Regions from separate parts of the Modestobacter sp. L9-4 genome, predicted to be linked through region 1. Evidence: riboswitches for the same ligand, from Rfam matches in the RefSeq annotation. Region 1 holds a riboswitch; each other region holds the start of a gene.

Region 1 (4,966 bases):
GTGCTCGCCGGTCCAGAGGACCCGCCGGAAGTCGGCGCTCTGCTCGGCGACGGTGGCGATGGTGAAGTGCTCCATGGACCTCGTCCTCCTCCTCGGTGCGGGCGGCAGGGGCTGCCGCCGGTCGATCCCCAGTCAAGAGCACCGGAGGCCCGCGCGCGATCCGAGGTGATCTTCGCGGCCGCCACCACCTGCGGGCGCTGGTGTCGGTGCGGTAGGACAGGCTGTGCGGGCCAGGGCGTCCTGGCGTCCGGCAGCGGCCGGGCAGGTGCACCGGACACAGGAGGACGTCGTGAGCGAGCAGGCAGCTGCTGGACCCCAGGCCGAGCGGGACGAGGCGGCCGCCGAGCTGACCGTCGCCGACAACGAGGCGGTCTCCTCGCGGGCGGTCGTCGCCGGTGGCGTGGTCGTCGGCCACGACGGCTCCGACCACGCCCGCGACGCGCTGGTCTGGGCGGCCACGCTGGCCGAGCGCGCGTCCTGGCCGCTGCACGTCGTGCGCGCCTGGCGGATCGCCACCGCGCCGCAGCCGGCCAGCTGGGAGCCCGGCTTCGTGCCGCCCATCACCGACTACGAGGCCGCCGTGCAGGCCGACCTCGAGGCCGACGTCGCCGAGCTGCTGGGCGCCGAGCGCGCCGCCGGCGTCACCTGTCACGTGGTGCACGCCGCGCCCGCGCAGGCGCTGATCGAGGCCGCGGAGGGTGCGGACCTGCTGGTCGTCGGGGCCCGTGGCCGCGGCGGCTTCGCCGGGCTGCTGCTCGGCTCGGTCAGCGACCAGGTCACCCGGCACGCCCCGTGCGCGGTGACCGTCGTCCGCGACGGCGGCGAGGACTGACCGGGATGCCGGAGCCGCGCGAGGTCTCGCCGGAGTTCCTGCGGGCGCACACCACGCCGGCCCGGCCCACGCTGGTGCCCGAGGTGCAGCTGCTCGTCGCCGACGACGTCGTCGCGCTCTGGGAGGCCATGGAGACCGAGGGCGGCGGCGCCGGCCAGGACCCGCCGTTCTGGGCCGCCGCATGGCCCGGCGGGCAGGCGCTGGCCCGGCACGTGCTCGACCACCCCGAGCTCGTCGCCGGGCGCCGCGTGCTCGACCTCGGCGCCGGCAGCGGGCTGGTCGCCGTCGCGGCGCTGCTCGCCGGGGCGACCGCGGTCGTGGCCAGCGACATCGACCCCTACTCGCACACCGCGATCGCACTCAACACCGAGCTCAACGGGGTCACCGGGGTCGAGGTCGTGGGCGACGTGCTGGGCGAGGACCCGCCCGAGGTGGACGTCGTCCTGGCCGGGGACGTCTGTTACGACCGGGACATGACCGCCCGCGTGCTGCCCTTCCTGGGCACCGCCTGGCTGCGCGGCGCCACGGTGTTCCTCGGCGACCCCGGGCGCGCCTACGTGCCCAAGGAGGGCCTGCTCTCCCAGGCCGTGTACGACGTGCCGGACGCCGACGGGGGTGAGATGCGGCGGACGACGGTGTGGCGACTGCCCTGAGCCGTCGGTCACACGCGCCCCACTGGCCCGTGCGCGACCTGGTCAAACGTGGCAGAACCCGACAAATCTGCCGCCGGGGATTGTCACGGCCACGTCACGGCCTCTACCTTGGCCGAGTCCGGTCGGACGTCAGGTCCCCACCCGGGGAGCCCGCGCCGGATGCCGCCGAGTCGCTGTCCGCAGGCGATCCGGGGACCCACCGCAGCACTGGGGTGAATCTCGCTCCGGGCCTCCCCGCCCGGAGCGCGTAGGGCGCCTTCCCGCCCGAATCCGTCAGCTAACCCGGTAGGCGGCCGCGGAAGACCAACGGAGCCCACCCCCTCGATGTCCCGTCGTACCACCGCGCGCGCCCAGGACCAGCAGGCTCCCGCGACCGACGTCCTCGACCTCCCGGCCACCGCCGTGCTGGCCGCCCCGGCAGTCGCGCCGCGTACCGACCGGCGGCTGGGCCCCGCGGGGCTGCGCCGCCCCGCGCTCTACGCCGCCGTCGCCGCGGCCGGCGCGATCATGGTCGGCGTCCTCACCGCCGGTCAGCACGACGCCCTGGCCGACGCGCCCGCCGAGCCGGTGAGCGTCGCGGCGCAGCTCGGGCTCAGCGCCCAGCAGGCCGACCTGACCGTGTCGCAGGGGCAGGTCGGGCAGCGCCTCGAGGCGCTCGCCGGCAACCGCAGCCAGCGCGAGGCCGAGCAGGCCGCCGCCGCCCAGGTGCAGGCCGCCGCCGACCAGGCCGTGCTCGACGCCAAGGCGGCGGAGGAGGCCAAGGCAGCGGAGGAGGCCAAGGCGGCGGAGGAGGCCAAGGCGGCGGAGGAGGCCAAGGCGGCGGAGGAGGCCAAGGCGGCCCAGGAGGCCCAGGCCAAGGCCGAGGCCGACGCGAAGGCCGAGGCCGACGCGAAGGCGGCAGCCGAGGAGGCCGCCGCCGCGAAGGCAGCAGCCGCCGAGAAGACGACGTCGTCGTCGAAGAAGAGCGCCCCCGCGGCCGAGACCGCCGCGGACACGGCCGAGGACACCGCCGCGGACACCCCGGCCGCCACGTCCTCGGGACGGTCGGGCTCCTTCCAGGACTACGCGCTGGACCAGCTCGGCGGTGACAGCCGCGAGTTCGGCTGCCTGGAGAACCTGTGGGGCAAGGAGAGCGGCTGGAACCCCAGCGCCCAGAACCCGCGCAGCACCGCCTACGGAATCCCGCAGTTCCTCGACTCGACCTGGAAGAGCACGGGGATCGCCAAGACCTCCGACGGCTACCGGCAGATCGACGCTGGCCTGGTCTACATCGACTCCCGCTACGGTTCGCCCTGCGGCGCCTGGTCGCACTCGAAGTCCACCGGCTGGTACTGACCCCACCTCGGGACGAGGCCCCCTCTTCCTGACGCTGCGGTGGTCGGGCAGTATCGAGCGGTTCGACCACCCAGACCACAGGAGCGCACAACGTGGGCAAGCACCGTGCAGCCGAGGGACAGGTGTCGGACTTCGACGCCGCCACCAGTGCCCTGGCCGACGTCACCGGCGACTACACGGTCGACGTCGCACACACCCGGATCGGCGTCCGCGCCCGGCACGCGATGGTGACCACCGTCCGCGGTGCCTTCACCGAGTTCTCCGGCACCGCGCACCTGGACACCGCGCACCCGATCGCCAGCAGCGTCGACCTGCGCATCGCCACCGCCAGCATCGACACCGGCACCCCCGACCGCGACGCGCACCTGCGGTCGGCGGACTTCCTCGACGTCGAGCAGTACCCGGAGATGCGCTTCGCCTCCACCGAGGTCGAGCAGGTCGACGACGAGGTCTACCGGGTGACCGGCGACCTCACCATCAAGGACGTCACCCGGTCGGTCTCGATCGACTTCACCCTCACCGGCTCGGCCCAGGACCCGTTCGGCAACACCCGGGTGGGCTTCGAGGGCGCACTGGCGATCAAGCGCAGCGACTGGCAGCTGACCTGGAACGCGGTGCTGGAGACCGGCGGCGTGCTGGTCAGCGACCGGGTACAGATCGAGTTCGACGTCTCGGCGATCAAGGTCGGCTGACGACCGGCGCGGACGGGCGATGAGTTCGGCCTCCGCGGGTGGTCTCCTCCTCACACACCCTGAGGAGAGGACCCACCATGCCCGTCCAGACACCCTGCCTGTGGTTCGACGGCGACGCCGAGCAGGCCGCGACCTTCTACACGTCGGTGTTCCCGAACTCGGCGGTGACCGACGTCCGCCGCAACCCCGACGGGTCGGCGCTCGTCGTCGAGTGGACCCTCGACGGCCAGCCGTACATGGGGCTGAACGGTGGTCCGGGGCAGTCGGCCTCCTGGGCGCTGAGCCTCTCGATCTCCTGCACCGACCAGGCGGAGGTCGACCACTACTGGGACGCGCTGTCCGAGGGGGGCGAGGAGAGCATGTGCGGCTGGCTGCGGGACCGCTTCGGGTTCTGGTGGCAGGTGGTGCCGACCCGGCTGGTCGAGCTGGTGACCGACCCCGATCCCGACCGTGCGCGCCGGGCGCAGCAGGCCATGCTCGGCATGCACCGGATCGTCGTCGCTGAGCTGGAGGCGGCGGCCGACGACGCGGCCGCCGCCCCCGCGGGGGTCACTGCCCCCTGAGCAGGTCCTCGAACGAGGTCGTCGGGTCGGCGAACGGGTCGGCGGGCCGGCTGCTCACCGGCTGCCCGGCGACCAGCCCGGCCAGCTCGCCGGCGGCCCGCTCGATGCGGGAGGCCAGCGTCTGGTCCACCCCGCCGCCGGCCCAGTCGTCGGCGGCGGCGAACACCGCGGTCGGCACGGTGACCGCGCGCAGGTAGGAGAACAGCGGGCGGACGGCGTGCTCGAGCACCAGCGAGTGGCGCGGGCTGCCCGCGGTCGCCCCCATGAGCACCGGCTTCCCGGTGAGCGCGTCGTTGTCCAGGACGTCGAAGAACGTCTTGAACAGCCCGCTGTAGCTGGCGGAGAACACCGGCGTGACCGCGATCAGCCCGTCGGCGCCGACCACCGTGTCGACCGCCGTGCGCAGGGCCGCGTTCGGGAAGCCGGTGACCAGGGCGTCGGCGAGGTCGTGGGCGTGCGCGCGCAGCTCCACGACCTCGACCGTCGCGTCCTCGCCGCGGGCCTGCAGCGCGGCCACGGTCGCCGTCGTCAGCCGGTCGGCCAGCAGCCGGGTGGACGACGGGACGCTCAGGCCGGCGCTCAGCACGGCCAGGGTGCGGGTGGTCATGCCCGCGCCCCCTCCACGGTCCGGCCGGTGACGTCGTCCAGCGCGTGCACGGTGGTGTCGTGCGCGCCACCGGCGGCGGCCACCAGCGAGGCGTGCGTCGGGGCCTCGGGCACGTGCGCGGGCTTCAGCGCGGCGAACTCCCGGCGCAGCACCGGCACGACCTCCTCGCCCAGGACGTCCAGCTGCTCCAGCACCGTCTTCAGCGGCAGCCCGGCGTGGTCGATGAGGAACAGCTGGCGCTGGTAGTCACCGACGTAGTCGCGGAAGCCGAGCGTCCGCTCGAT
Region 2 (4,966 bases), 140 kb from region 1:
CTGCGCGACGAGCGCCCGGTGCCGGTGCCGGCCGAGGAACGCCCGTTCGCCCAGGCCTGAGCCGTGCGCCCGTCAGCTGCCCAGGGCGTACCGGGTGAACAGCACGTCGTCCTCGGTCAGCACCTGCGTCAGCCGCCCGCCCGCGGGCACGGGCAGGGGAGTGGGCAGCAGACCGGACCCGCCGCCCACCAGCAGCGGGGCGATCGACAGGTCCAGCTCGTCGACCACCCCGGCGGCCAGCGCGGCGGCGAACAGCGCCGGACCGCCCTCGCACAGCACCTGCGCCAGGCCACGGTCGGCGAGGCCGTCCAGCGCGGTGGGCAGGTCGACGTCGTCGTCCCCGCAGACCAGCACCACGACCCCGGCCGCGGCCAGGGCGGCGAGCCGGTCGGGGTCGGCGGCCGCGCAGGTCACCAGCAGGGTGGGGACGACGGCGTCGGTGACGAGCTGGTCCTCCGGTGACAGCGACGCCCGCCGCGACACCACCGCGATCGGGGCCACCGGCGGCCGGTCGAGCGCGGTCCGCAGCCGCCCGACCGCGGAGTCGGGGAGCACCGGGCGGTAGCCCTCCGCGGCCGCCGTCCCGGCCCCGACCAGCACGACGTCGGTCAGCGCGCGCAGCACCTGGAACACCCGGCGGTCACCGGGGGAGCCGAGCCCGCCGCTGCGCCCGTCGACGCGGATCGCGCCGTCGAGCGCAGCGACGAAGTTGACCCGCAGGTGCCGCCCGGCGGGGAGCCGGTAGGCCCCAGCCAGCTCGGCGTCGCCGTCGAGCGGGCCGGGGTCGGGCAGCAGTCGCCGCACGGGTCAGCGGCGGGTGGACAGCACCGCGGCGCTCTCCGCCGGCATGGTCACCACGCCGCCGTCGAGGGTCGGCATCTCGCCACTGGCGAACAGCACCTCGTCGGCGTCGACGTCCAGGTCGATCTCGCGCGGCTGGCCGGAGAGGTTGGCCACCACCCGCAGCGACCCGCGGCGCACCACCAGCCAGCGGTCGGCGTCGTCCCAGCTGACCGCCACGGCGTCCAGGTCGGGGTCGACCAGGTCCGGGTGCGCCCGGCGCAGCGCGATCAGCGCCTTGTGCACCGCGAGCACGTGCGCGTGCGGCTCCTCGGCGACCTCGGCCCAGTCCAGCTTGGACCGGGTGAAGGTCTCCGGGTCCTGCGGGTCGGGGACGACGTCGGCGTCCCAGCCGTGCTCGGCGAACTCACCGATCCGGCCCTCGGCGGTGGCCTTGCCCAGCTCGGGCTCGGGGTGGCTGGTGAAGAACTGCCACGGCGTCGAGGCGCCCCACTCCTCGCCCATGAAGATCATCGGCGTGAACGGGCTGGTGAGCACCAGCGTCGCGCCGACACCGAGCAGGCCGGGGGAGAGGGTCGCGGAGATCCGGTCCCCGACCGCGCGGTTGCCGATCTGGTCGTGGTCCTGCAGGTAGCCCACGAACTTCCAGCCCGGCAGCGCCTTGGTGTCGACCGGGCGGCCGTGGTGGCGGCGACGGAAGCTGGACCAGTCGCCGGCGTGGAAGTAGGCACCGGTGAGCACCTTGGCCAGCCCGCCCAGACCGCCGGCGGCGAAATCGGCGTAGTAGCCCTGCGCCTCGCCGGTCAGCTGGGTGTGCAGCGAGTGGTGGAAGTCGTCGCTCCACTGCGCGTCCAGGCCCTTGCCGCCGGCGACGCGCGGCGTGACCATGCCCGGGTCGTTGAGGTCGCTCTCGGCGATCAGCGTCAGCGGGCGGCCCTCGGCGACGGAGAGCTTCTCCACCTCGGTGGCCATCTCCTCGAGCACGTGGGTGGCCCGCTCGTCGACGAGGGCGTGCACGGCGTCGAGCCGCAGCCCGTCGACGTGCATGTCCCGCAGCCACATCAGGGCGTTGTCGATGATGTAGCGGCGCACCTCGTCGGAGTCGGGGCCGGCCAGGTTGATCGAGTTGCCCCAGCTGTTCGCCCCGCCCTCGGCGAAGATCGGGAAGAACTCGGGCAGGTAGTTGCCCGAGGGCCCGAGGTGGTTGTAGACGACGTCCTGGATGACGCCGATGCCGCGCTGGTGGCAGGCGTCGACGAGGCGCTGGTAGCCGGCCGGACCGCCGTAGCTCTCCTGGACCGCGTACCAGGCGACGCCGTCGTAGCCCCAGTTGTGCGTGCCGTTGAAGCCGTTGACCGGCAGCAGCTCGACGAAGTCGACACCGAGGTCGACCAGGTGGTCGAGGTTGCGGATCACGGCGTCGAAGGTGCCCTCGCGGGTGAAGGTGCCCACGTGCAGCTCGTAGACGACGCCGCCGGCGAGCGGGCGCCCGGTCCAGGCGCCGTCGCCCCAGCTGTACGCGGCGGGGTCGAAGCGGCGGGACAGCCCGTGCACGCCGTCGGGCTGCCGGCGGGAGCGCGGGTCGGGGCGCGCGGGCTCGGTGTCGTCGAGCAGGAAGCCGTAGTCGGACTCGGGCTCGGCCGGTGCGGTCACGCGCCACCAGCCGGCGTCGTCCCGCTGCATGTCGTGCACCTGCCCGTCGAGGGAGAGGCGGACCCGCTCGGGGAGCGGAGCCCAGACGGAGAACTCGACGGGCTGGGGCATGGAGGACCTCCGGGCGGTGGTGCGGGGGGAGTGGGAGAGCGGATCGATCATGCCCGCCCAGGCGGCTGGCGAACCGTCGCACCCGTCACCCGCCCCGGGACGGCGAACGGCCGGGCACCCCCACGCTGGGGTGCCCGGCCGTTCGTGCCGTGCGGGTCCGGGGCGAGCCCCGGGGTGGATCAGACGGCGAGCAGCTGACCGACGAAGATCAGGTTCGGGTTGCTGACGATGCCGCGGTTCTTGGCGTACAGCGACTGCCAGCTGGTGCCGTTGGCGGCCGCGATCTTGTTCAGGGTGTCGCCCGGCTTCACCGTGTAGTTGCCGGCTGCGGTCGCGGCCGGCGCCTGACGGGTGGAGCGGGTGGCGGCCGTGGTCTCCCGCGCGGCGGCAGCCTTGGCGGCAGCCTTGGGAGCAGCGGCCTTCGGCGCCGGGGCGGCCTTGGGGGCAGCGGCCTTCGGCGCCGGGGCGGCCTTGGGAGCGGCGGCCTTCGGAGCCGGGGCGGCGGCCTGGGGGGCGGCCTTCGGAGCCGGGGCGGCCTTCTGCTCGGCCGGGACGGCGGTGCTGCCGCCGGTCAGGCGCTTGCCGCAGGTCGGCCATGCGCCGACACCCTGGCCGGCGAGGACCTTCTCGGCCACGGCGATCTGCTCACCGGCGGAGGCCTGGTCGGCGCGCGGGGCGTAGGCGGTGCCGCCGTAGGCGGCCCAGGTGCCCTGGTTGAACTGCAGGCCGCCGTAGTAGCCGTTGCCGGTGTTGATGCTCCAGTTGCCGCCGGACTCGCAGGCAGCGACGCCGCTCCAGTCGTGCTCGGCGGCGGATGCCGTCGCCGTCCCGATGCCGACGGTGGCACCGAGGCCGACAGCGGCGGCCCCGACGGTGACCACACCGCCGCGCAGGACGCGACGAGCGAGGGCGTGACGGGGCTGAGAGTGCTTGGACATGCGTGTTCCTCCGATCACCGCCTGCGAGGTGAGCTGTCGGGTTCGGGCGATCGGTGCCCGGCCGCAGATCTGCGGCTTCACCCCGTAGACGCGCGGCGCTGGATGGGCGGCGCGTCGGATGTGGGTCCCCCGCCCCCGTCCGGAAGGGTCTGGTTGAGGTCACCGGCGGACGGGGCTGAGCGGTCCGGTGCCGCGCTCGGCCAGGAAGGCCCGAACGCGAGGACGACGGTAGGTGGACAACTGCCAACTGGCGAGCGGCGTGTCGCGGATCGACGGCGCGTCGCGGCGGAAATGTGACGACATGCGCACCGTCCAACGCCCTCCGAGACCATTTCGTTACGCACTGTCGACAGGTCGACCTGTCGACACACCGGTGGGAACACGGGTTGACACCGGGGTCCGCACCACCGGTCGGGGGTGGGTGCCCGACCGTCCACGACCGGTGGTGCCGCCACCAGGGGGACGTCAGGACGCACACCGGCCCCCTCGACCGGGTGGTCGAGGGGGCCGGTGACGCCCTGTGCCCGGAGGGACCGCAGGACCGTGCGTCAGTCGCGGACGAGCAGCGCCACAGGGAGGGCGGACAGCAGCTCGGACAGCTGCACCCCGGAGGCGTCGGAGACGACCCGGGCGCCGGTCAGCAGGTCCCGCCACGCGCCCGTGGGCAGCGGCAGGGTCGTGTCGCCCCAGCCGGTCTCCGCCAGGTGGGCCGGCAGCCGGGTGGCGACGGTGACGACGCCACCGCGGTCGAAGGCCACCACGTGGTCGGCCGCCGTGCCGCTGGCCGTCACCGGGGCGTACCCGGCGAAGGCCTCCGGGTGGTCACGGCGGTGCCGCAGGGCGCGGGAGACCACCAGCAGCTTGGCCGCACCGGTCTCGTCGACCTCGGGCACCCAGCCGCCGTCCAGCCGGGCGAGCAGCTCGCGGCGCTGGTCGTAGTCGACCGGACGGCGGTTGTCCGGGTCGACCAGGGAGAAGTCCCACAGCTCGGTGCCCTGGTAGACGTCGGGCACCCCGGCGATGGTCAGCTGCAGCAGCTTCTGGGACAGCGAGTTGCTGTACCCCAGCGGTGCGATCCGCTGCACGAACGCGGTGATCTCGGCGTTCGTGGTGGCGTCGTCGAAGGCGGCGTCGACCAGCGCGTGCAGCTGGTCCTCGAACTCCTGCACCGGGTTGGTCCAGGTGGTCGAGGTGCCGGCCTCACGGGCCGCCTTCTCCACGTAGGCGTGCGCCCGCTCCCTCGACAGCGGCCACGCACCGATGAGGTTCTGCCACACCAGGTGCGCCAGTGAGGCGTCGGCCAGCGGGTGCCGGGCGATGAGGCCCCGCACCAGCTGCGCCCACTCCTCGGGCAGCTCGGCCAGCACGGCCAGGCGGCTGCGCACGTCCTCGCTGCGCTTGGTGTCGTGCGTCGACAGCGTGGTCATCGACGCCGGGCGGCGCTCCGCGCGGCGCTGCTGCGC
Region 3 (4,966 bases), 1.4 Mb from region 1:
GGTGACCTCGCCCAGGCCACCAGCCCGTGGTCGGCCGCGGACTGGGCGCAGACTCTCGCCGCGCTGGGCCGCCCGGAGACCTCGGTGCGCCCGCTCACCCGCGGCTACCGGGTGCCCGGCGAGGTGCTCGACTTCGCCAACCGGCTGCTGCCCTCGATCGCACCGGGACTGGGCGCGGCCACCGCCGTGCGCCGGGAGCCCGGGGCGCTGCAGCTGCGCCCGGTGTCGACGCTGGCCGGGCCGCTGGCCGCGGTGGTGGCGGAGCTGGCGGCCGCCGAGGGGTCGACGGGCGTGGTCTGCGCCGACGCCGCGGTGCCCGAGGTGGTCGCCATGCTGACCGCGGCCGGGCTGGACGTCGCCGCGCTCGCCGACGACGGGTCCGAGCCCGCCCGCGTCTCCGTGGTGCCGGCGACGCTGGTCAAGGGCCTGGAGTTCGACTCGGTCGTGGTCGTCGAGCCCGCGGCGATCGTCGCCGCCGAGCCGCGCGGCCTGCACCGGCTCTACGTCGTCCTCACCCGGGCGGTGAGCAGCCTCGTCGTCCTCCACCACGACCCGCTCCCCGCCGAGCTGACCCAGACACAGGCATAGGTACCTCTACCTGTGTCCGGGGCTCCCGGGACACAGGTAGAGGTACCCATGCCTGGGGCGCACCGGCGGGCGGCGTCCCTAGGCTCCACCCCATGGCCCCCTCCCTGCGTGAGACGCTGCGCGCCCCCGCGGCCCCGGTGCGGCTGCGCGAGATCGACCCGCGGTCGACCCCGCTGGTGCCCGGGGACAAGGAGCACACCCGTGAGGTGGCCGCGGCCGAGGGGCGCCGGCTGGCCGAGCTGCAGGAACGGCTCTACGCCGAGGGCGTCACCGGCGGACGGCGGCGGGTGCTGCTCGTGCTGCAGGGCATGGACACCAGCGGCAAGGGCGGCGTCGTGCGGCACGTCGTCGGCACCGTCCAGCCCCAGGGCGTGGCGGTCACCGGGTTCAAGCGGCCCACCCCGGAGGAGCTCCGGCACGGCTTCCTCTGGCGGGTGCGGCGCGCCGTCCCCGCGCCCGGTCAGCTCGGCGTGTTCGACCGCTCGCACTACGAGGACGTGCTCGCCGGCCGGGTGCGGCAGCTGGCCCCGCCGGCGGTGGTCGAGCGGCGGTACCGGGAGATCGTGCGGTTCGAGCAACAGCTGGTCGACGACGGCGTGACCCTGGTCAAGGTGCTGCTGCACATCTCCCCGTGGGAGCAGAAGCAGCGGCTGCTGGCCCGGCTCGACGACTCGGCCAAGCAGTGGAAGTTCGATCCCGGTGACCTCGACGACCGCGCCCTGTGGCCGGACTACCAGCGCGCCTACGAGACGGTGCTCGAGCGCACCAGCACCGACGCCGCGCCCTGGTACGTCGTCCCCGCCGACCGGAAGTGGTACCGCAACTGGGCGGTGGGCCGGCTGCTGCTGGACACCCTCACCGACCTGGACCCGCGGCTGCCCGCGCCGGCCTACGACGTCGCCGAGCAGCGCGACCGGCTGATCGAGGAGCACCCGCTCAGCGACTGACCGCCGGCGTCCCGCGGCGGAGCCGCTCGTCGATCGCCTCGGTGAACAGCCACCCGGCGATGAGCACGAACTGCAGCAGGAACAGCCAGAACGCCACGGCCACCGCCCCGCCGACCGCGGTGAGCCCGCCGAACGGGGCGCCCAGGTCCAGGGGCAGGGCCAGGAACAGTACGAAGCCCTGCAGGAAGCCCGACAGGGAGCCCGCGGTGAACAGGGCGCCGACCACGACGGCCCGCCACCGCAGCCGGCCGGCCGCGACCACCCGAAACACCCAGACAAGCGGCAGGGTGAGGGCGAACAGCACCGAGTAGTAACCGGCGAAGAACCCGCCGACGGTCGCGCCGAACCCCGGCGTGTCGGCCAGCCGGGCCAGCAGCCGGGCGACCAGCAGCAACGGGTAGAGCAGCAGCGGCGCGAGCACCAGCAGCGGCAGCGACGCCAGCCGGCCGCGCCAGGCGGTGAACCGGTCGTGCGCGGGGCTGAAGCGCAGCAGCGCCCGGCGCACGCCCTCGCCGTAGAGGGAGATCGGCAGCAGGGTCAGCAGCGCCCCCACCACGCTGAGCTGGGTGCCGGCGTCGGCGAGCCGGGCGACCGCGGCGGGCGCCCCCAGCTCGGTCGGCAGCACCGAGGCCAGCTGCCCGGTGAGGGTGCGCACCCGGTCGCCGCCGGCGACCCAGCTGGTCAGTCCCAGCGACAGCACCAGCGCCGGGACGACGGCGATCCCGGCGTAGAAGGTGAGCCCGGCGGCGATCAGCGCGGTGTCCCGCCCCGCGAGCCGGTCCCGCATGGTGGCCAGCAGGCCGCGCGCCTCTCTCGCCACCTGCACCCGCCCATGTGACCAGGTACAGGCCGGTCGCGCCCGCCAGGGCGGCTGTGAGTCCGCGCTCAGGTCAGGTCGCGGGCGAAGAAGAGGGAGTGCGTGGCGTCCGGGTGGCCGACGTAGTGCCCGAAGGCGCCGACCGGCGCGTAGCCGGCCGCGGTGTAGAGCCCGACGGCCTCCGGCTGCCGGGGCCCGGTCTCCAGCCGCAGCGTGGTCCAGCCGCGGGCCCGCGCCTCGGCCTCCAGCCCGGCCAGCACCAGCCGGGACACCCCGCGTCCCCGGGCGGCCGGGACGACGTACATCCGCTTCACCTCGGCCGCGCCGGGCTCCAGCGCCCGCAGCGCACCGCAGCCGATCGGCGTCCCGTCGTCGTCGCGGGCGACCAGGACGACGGCGACGTCGCCGGCCGACGGGGGCACCCCGGGCTCGCCCTTGCCGTCGTAGCGGATGCGCAGCTCGTCCTGCTGGGCGGTGGCGAGCTGCTGGACGACGGGGTCGTCCCAGGCAGCGGGGGAGAGGCTCGGCACGGGCCCGATCATGGCGGCCCGGGCTGCACCTGCTGCAGCAGCCCCCAGACGAACTGCGCCCGGACGCCGGCCACGTGCACCTCCCAGCGGCTGGCCACCCGGGGGTCGACCTGCACCGCGCCGGGCAGCGCGGCCACGTCGCCGACCGTGTGCTCCCACACCCGCAGGTCACCGGCCGTCGCCGCGGGCAGCGGCGACCCGGCCGCGCGCACCAGCTGCTCGCCGAGCACCGGGCCCCCGGGCAGGGAGACCACCTCCCAGCGCAGCTGCGGCCACAGCGGCAGCGCCCAGCGGCGGACGACGAGGGCCACGTCGCCCCAGAGGCGCTCCTCACACTCCTCGGTCGGACCGAGGACGGCGCTCCGCAGCGACACGCCGCGCGGCCCCGCCGCGGAGTGCTGCAGCGCCTGCCACCGGCGGTGCGCCTCGCGGGCCTCCGCGCGGTCGGCGTCCAGTCGGACGAGCGCGCCGGTGACCAGGTCAGGCCGCGAGTCGGCCATCCGGCGCAGCAGCACGAGGCAGAACTCCCGCCGCCCGAGGCCACGCATCCGGCGAGCCTGTCACGCCCGGTGAGCGTGTCCGTGCACTCGCCAGGAGTTTCTGCACAAATCGGGCCCGACCGTTTGTCATCTCCCCATCACACGCTTACGGTGGGCGACGGTCCGGACGGGCACCTCAGCCCCCTCCCGGGGAGCGACCGCCTGGACCGCCGCCGAACCACAGCGGCCCGTGCAGCACTGCGGGCCAGTGGACCGGGGACCCACCGCAGCACTGGGGTGAAGCTCCACGCGACCCGTACGGGCCGTGCGGAGCCGGGCGTCTTCCCGCCCGAACCCGTCAGCTAACTCGGTAGGCGGCGAGTGGAAGAAAGGAAACACCCGCCTCACATGGCGAGTTCGCTCAGCTCTGCCCGCCGTCGGTCCACGACCGCCGTCCTGATCTCGCTGGCCGCCGCCGGCGTCGTCTCCCTCACCTCCCTTCCCGCGTCGGCCGCGCCCGAAACGCCGGCCAGCTCGCAGGAGGCCGCGGCCCTCGTCGCCGCCCGTGGTCACGACCTCGAGGTCGTCACCGAGCAGTTCAACGACGCCCGTGTGCAGCTGGCCGACCAGCAGGCCGCCGCCGAGCAGGCCGCCGCCAAGGTCGCCGACGCCGACGCCGCGGTGGGCAGTGCCCGCGACAAGGTCACCGAGGTGGCCCGCAGCGCCTACACCGGCGACCGCCTGGACACCCTGCAGGCCATGCTGACCAGCACCTCCGCCGACGAGATGATCGACCGCGTCGGCACGCTGGGCACCATCGCCGACCACAACAACGCGGTCCTCGGCGAGGCCGAGCAGGCCACCCAGGCCGCCGCCCAGGCGAAGGCCGACGCCGACTCCGCCGCTGCCGCCGCGCAGGCGCAGGTCGAGGAGGTCGCCCGCCAGCAGGCCGACCTGCAGTCCCAGATCGACCAGTACAAGGCCGACTTCGACCGGCTCACCGCCGAGGAGCAGGAGCGGGCCCGCAAGCTCGCCGAGGAGCAGGCCGCAGCTGCTGCTGCCGCTGCGGCCCGCGAGGCCGCCGCTGCCGAGGCCGCCCAGGCAGCGCAGGCCGCCCAGGCCGAGCAGGCCTCCAGCGCTGCGCCGGCCACCGCTGCCGCCGCCGAGCGTCAGGCGCCCGCGGCGTCCCGGGCCACCCGGTCCGCCGCCGCCCCGGCAGCCCCGGCCGCCCCGGCGGCTCCCGCCCCGGCCGAGGACGCGGCTCCCGTCGCCGCCAGTGGTGCCGCTGGCACCGCCGTCGCGGCGGCCATGGCCAAGCGCGGCTCGCCCTACGTCTGGGCCGCCGCCGGCCCGAGCTCGTTCGACTGCTCAGGTCTGGTGCAGTACGCCTACGCCGCCGCCGGCGTCTCCCTGCCGCACTCGAGCAAGGCGCAGGCCTCCATGGGCCGCGCGGTCTCCCGCGGCGACCTGCAGCCCGGCGACCTGATCGCCTTCGGCAGCCCCGTCTACCACATCGGCATCTACATCGGGGGCGGGCAGATGGTGCACGCCCCGACGTCCGGTGACGTGGTCAAGGTCGCCAGCATCGACGCCGTCGGTGGCATC

The links. A riboswitch is a leader RNA that binds a small molecule or an ion and turns the genes downstream of it on or off. The one in region 1 is predicted to bind cyclic di-AMP.
Region 2: another riboswitch for cyclic di-AMP. It lies ahead of KUM42_RS20225 (transglycosylase family protein); the one in region 1 lies ahead of KUM42_RS02160 (lytic transglycosylase domain-containing protein).
Region 3: another riboswitch for cyclic di-AMP. It lies ahead of KUM42_RS08935 (NlpC/P60 family protein); the one in region 1 lies ahead of KUM42_RS02160 (lytic transglycosylase domain-containing protein).

The regions. Positions count from the first base shown of each region.
Region 1 covers NZ_CP077800.1:449,366-454,331, reverse strand. Annotated here, with positions in the region: gene KUM42_RS02175 (cupin domain-containing protein) at 1-75, opposite strand, end outside; gene KUM42_RS02170 (universal stress protein) at 290-832, shown strand; gene KUM42_RS02165 (methyltransferase) at 838-1,485, shown strand; cyclic di-AMP (ydaO/yuaA leader) riboswitch at 1,639-1,792, shown strand; gene KUM42_RS02160 (lytic transglycosylase domain-containing protein) at 1,810-2,820, shown strand; gene KUM42_RS02155 (YceI family protein) at 2,913-3,512, shown strand; gene KUM42_RS02150 (VOC family protein) at 3,590-4,075, shown strand; gene KUM42_RS02145 (FMN reductase) at 4,062-4,682, opposite strand; gene KUM42_RS02140 (LLM class flavin-dependent oxidoreductase) at 4,679-4,966, opposite strand, start outside.
Region 2 covers NZ_CP077800.1:589,951-594,916, reverse strand. Annotated here, with positions in the region: gene KUM42_RS02815 (MMPL family transporter) at 1-60, shown strand, start outside; gene KUM42_RS02810 (dihydrofolate reductase family protein) at 73-804, opposite strand; gene treZ (malto-oligosyltrehalose trehalohydrolase) at 808-2,565, opposite strand; gene KUM42_RS20225 (transglycosylase family protein) at 2,745-3,503, opposite strand; cyclic di-AMP (ydaO/yuaA leader) riboswitch at 3,507-3,668, opposite strand; gene treY (malto-oligosyltrehalose synthase) at 4,052-4,966, opposite strand, start outside.
Region 3 covers NZ_CP077800.1:1,897,306-1,902,271, reverse strand. Annotated here, with positions in the region: gene KUM42_RS08960 (UvrD-helicase domain-containing protein) at 1-588, shown strand, start outside; gene KUM42_RS08955 (PPK2 family polyphosphate kinase) at 681-1,535, shown strand; gene KUM42_RS08950 (YhjD/YihY/BrkB family envelope integrity protein) at 1,525-2,361, opposite strand; gene KUM42_RS08945 (GNAT family N-acetyltransferase) at 2,421-2,882, opposite strand; gene KUM42_RS08940 (hypothetical protein) at 2,891-3,430, opposite strand; cyclic di-AMP (ydaO/yuaA leader) riboswitch at 3,583-3,753, shown strand; gene KUM42_RS08935 (NlpC/P60 family protein) at 3,770-4,966, shown strand, end outside.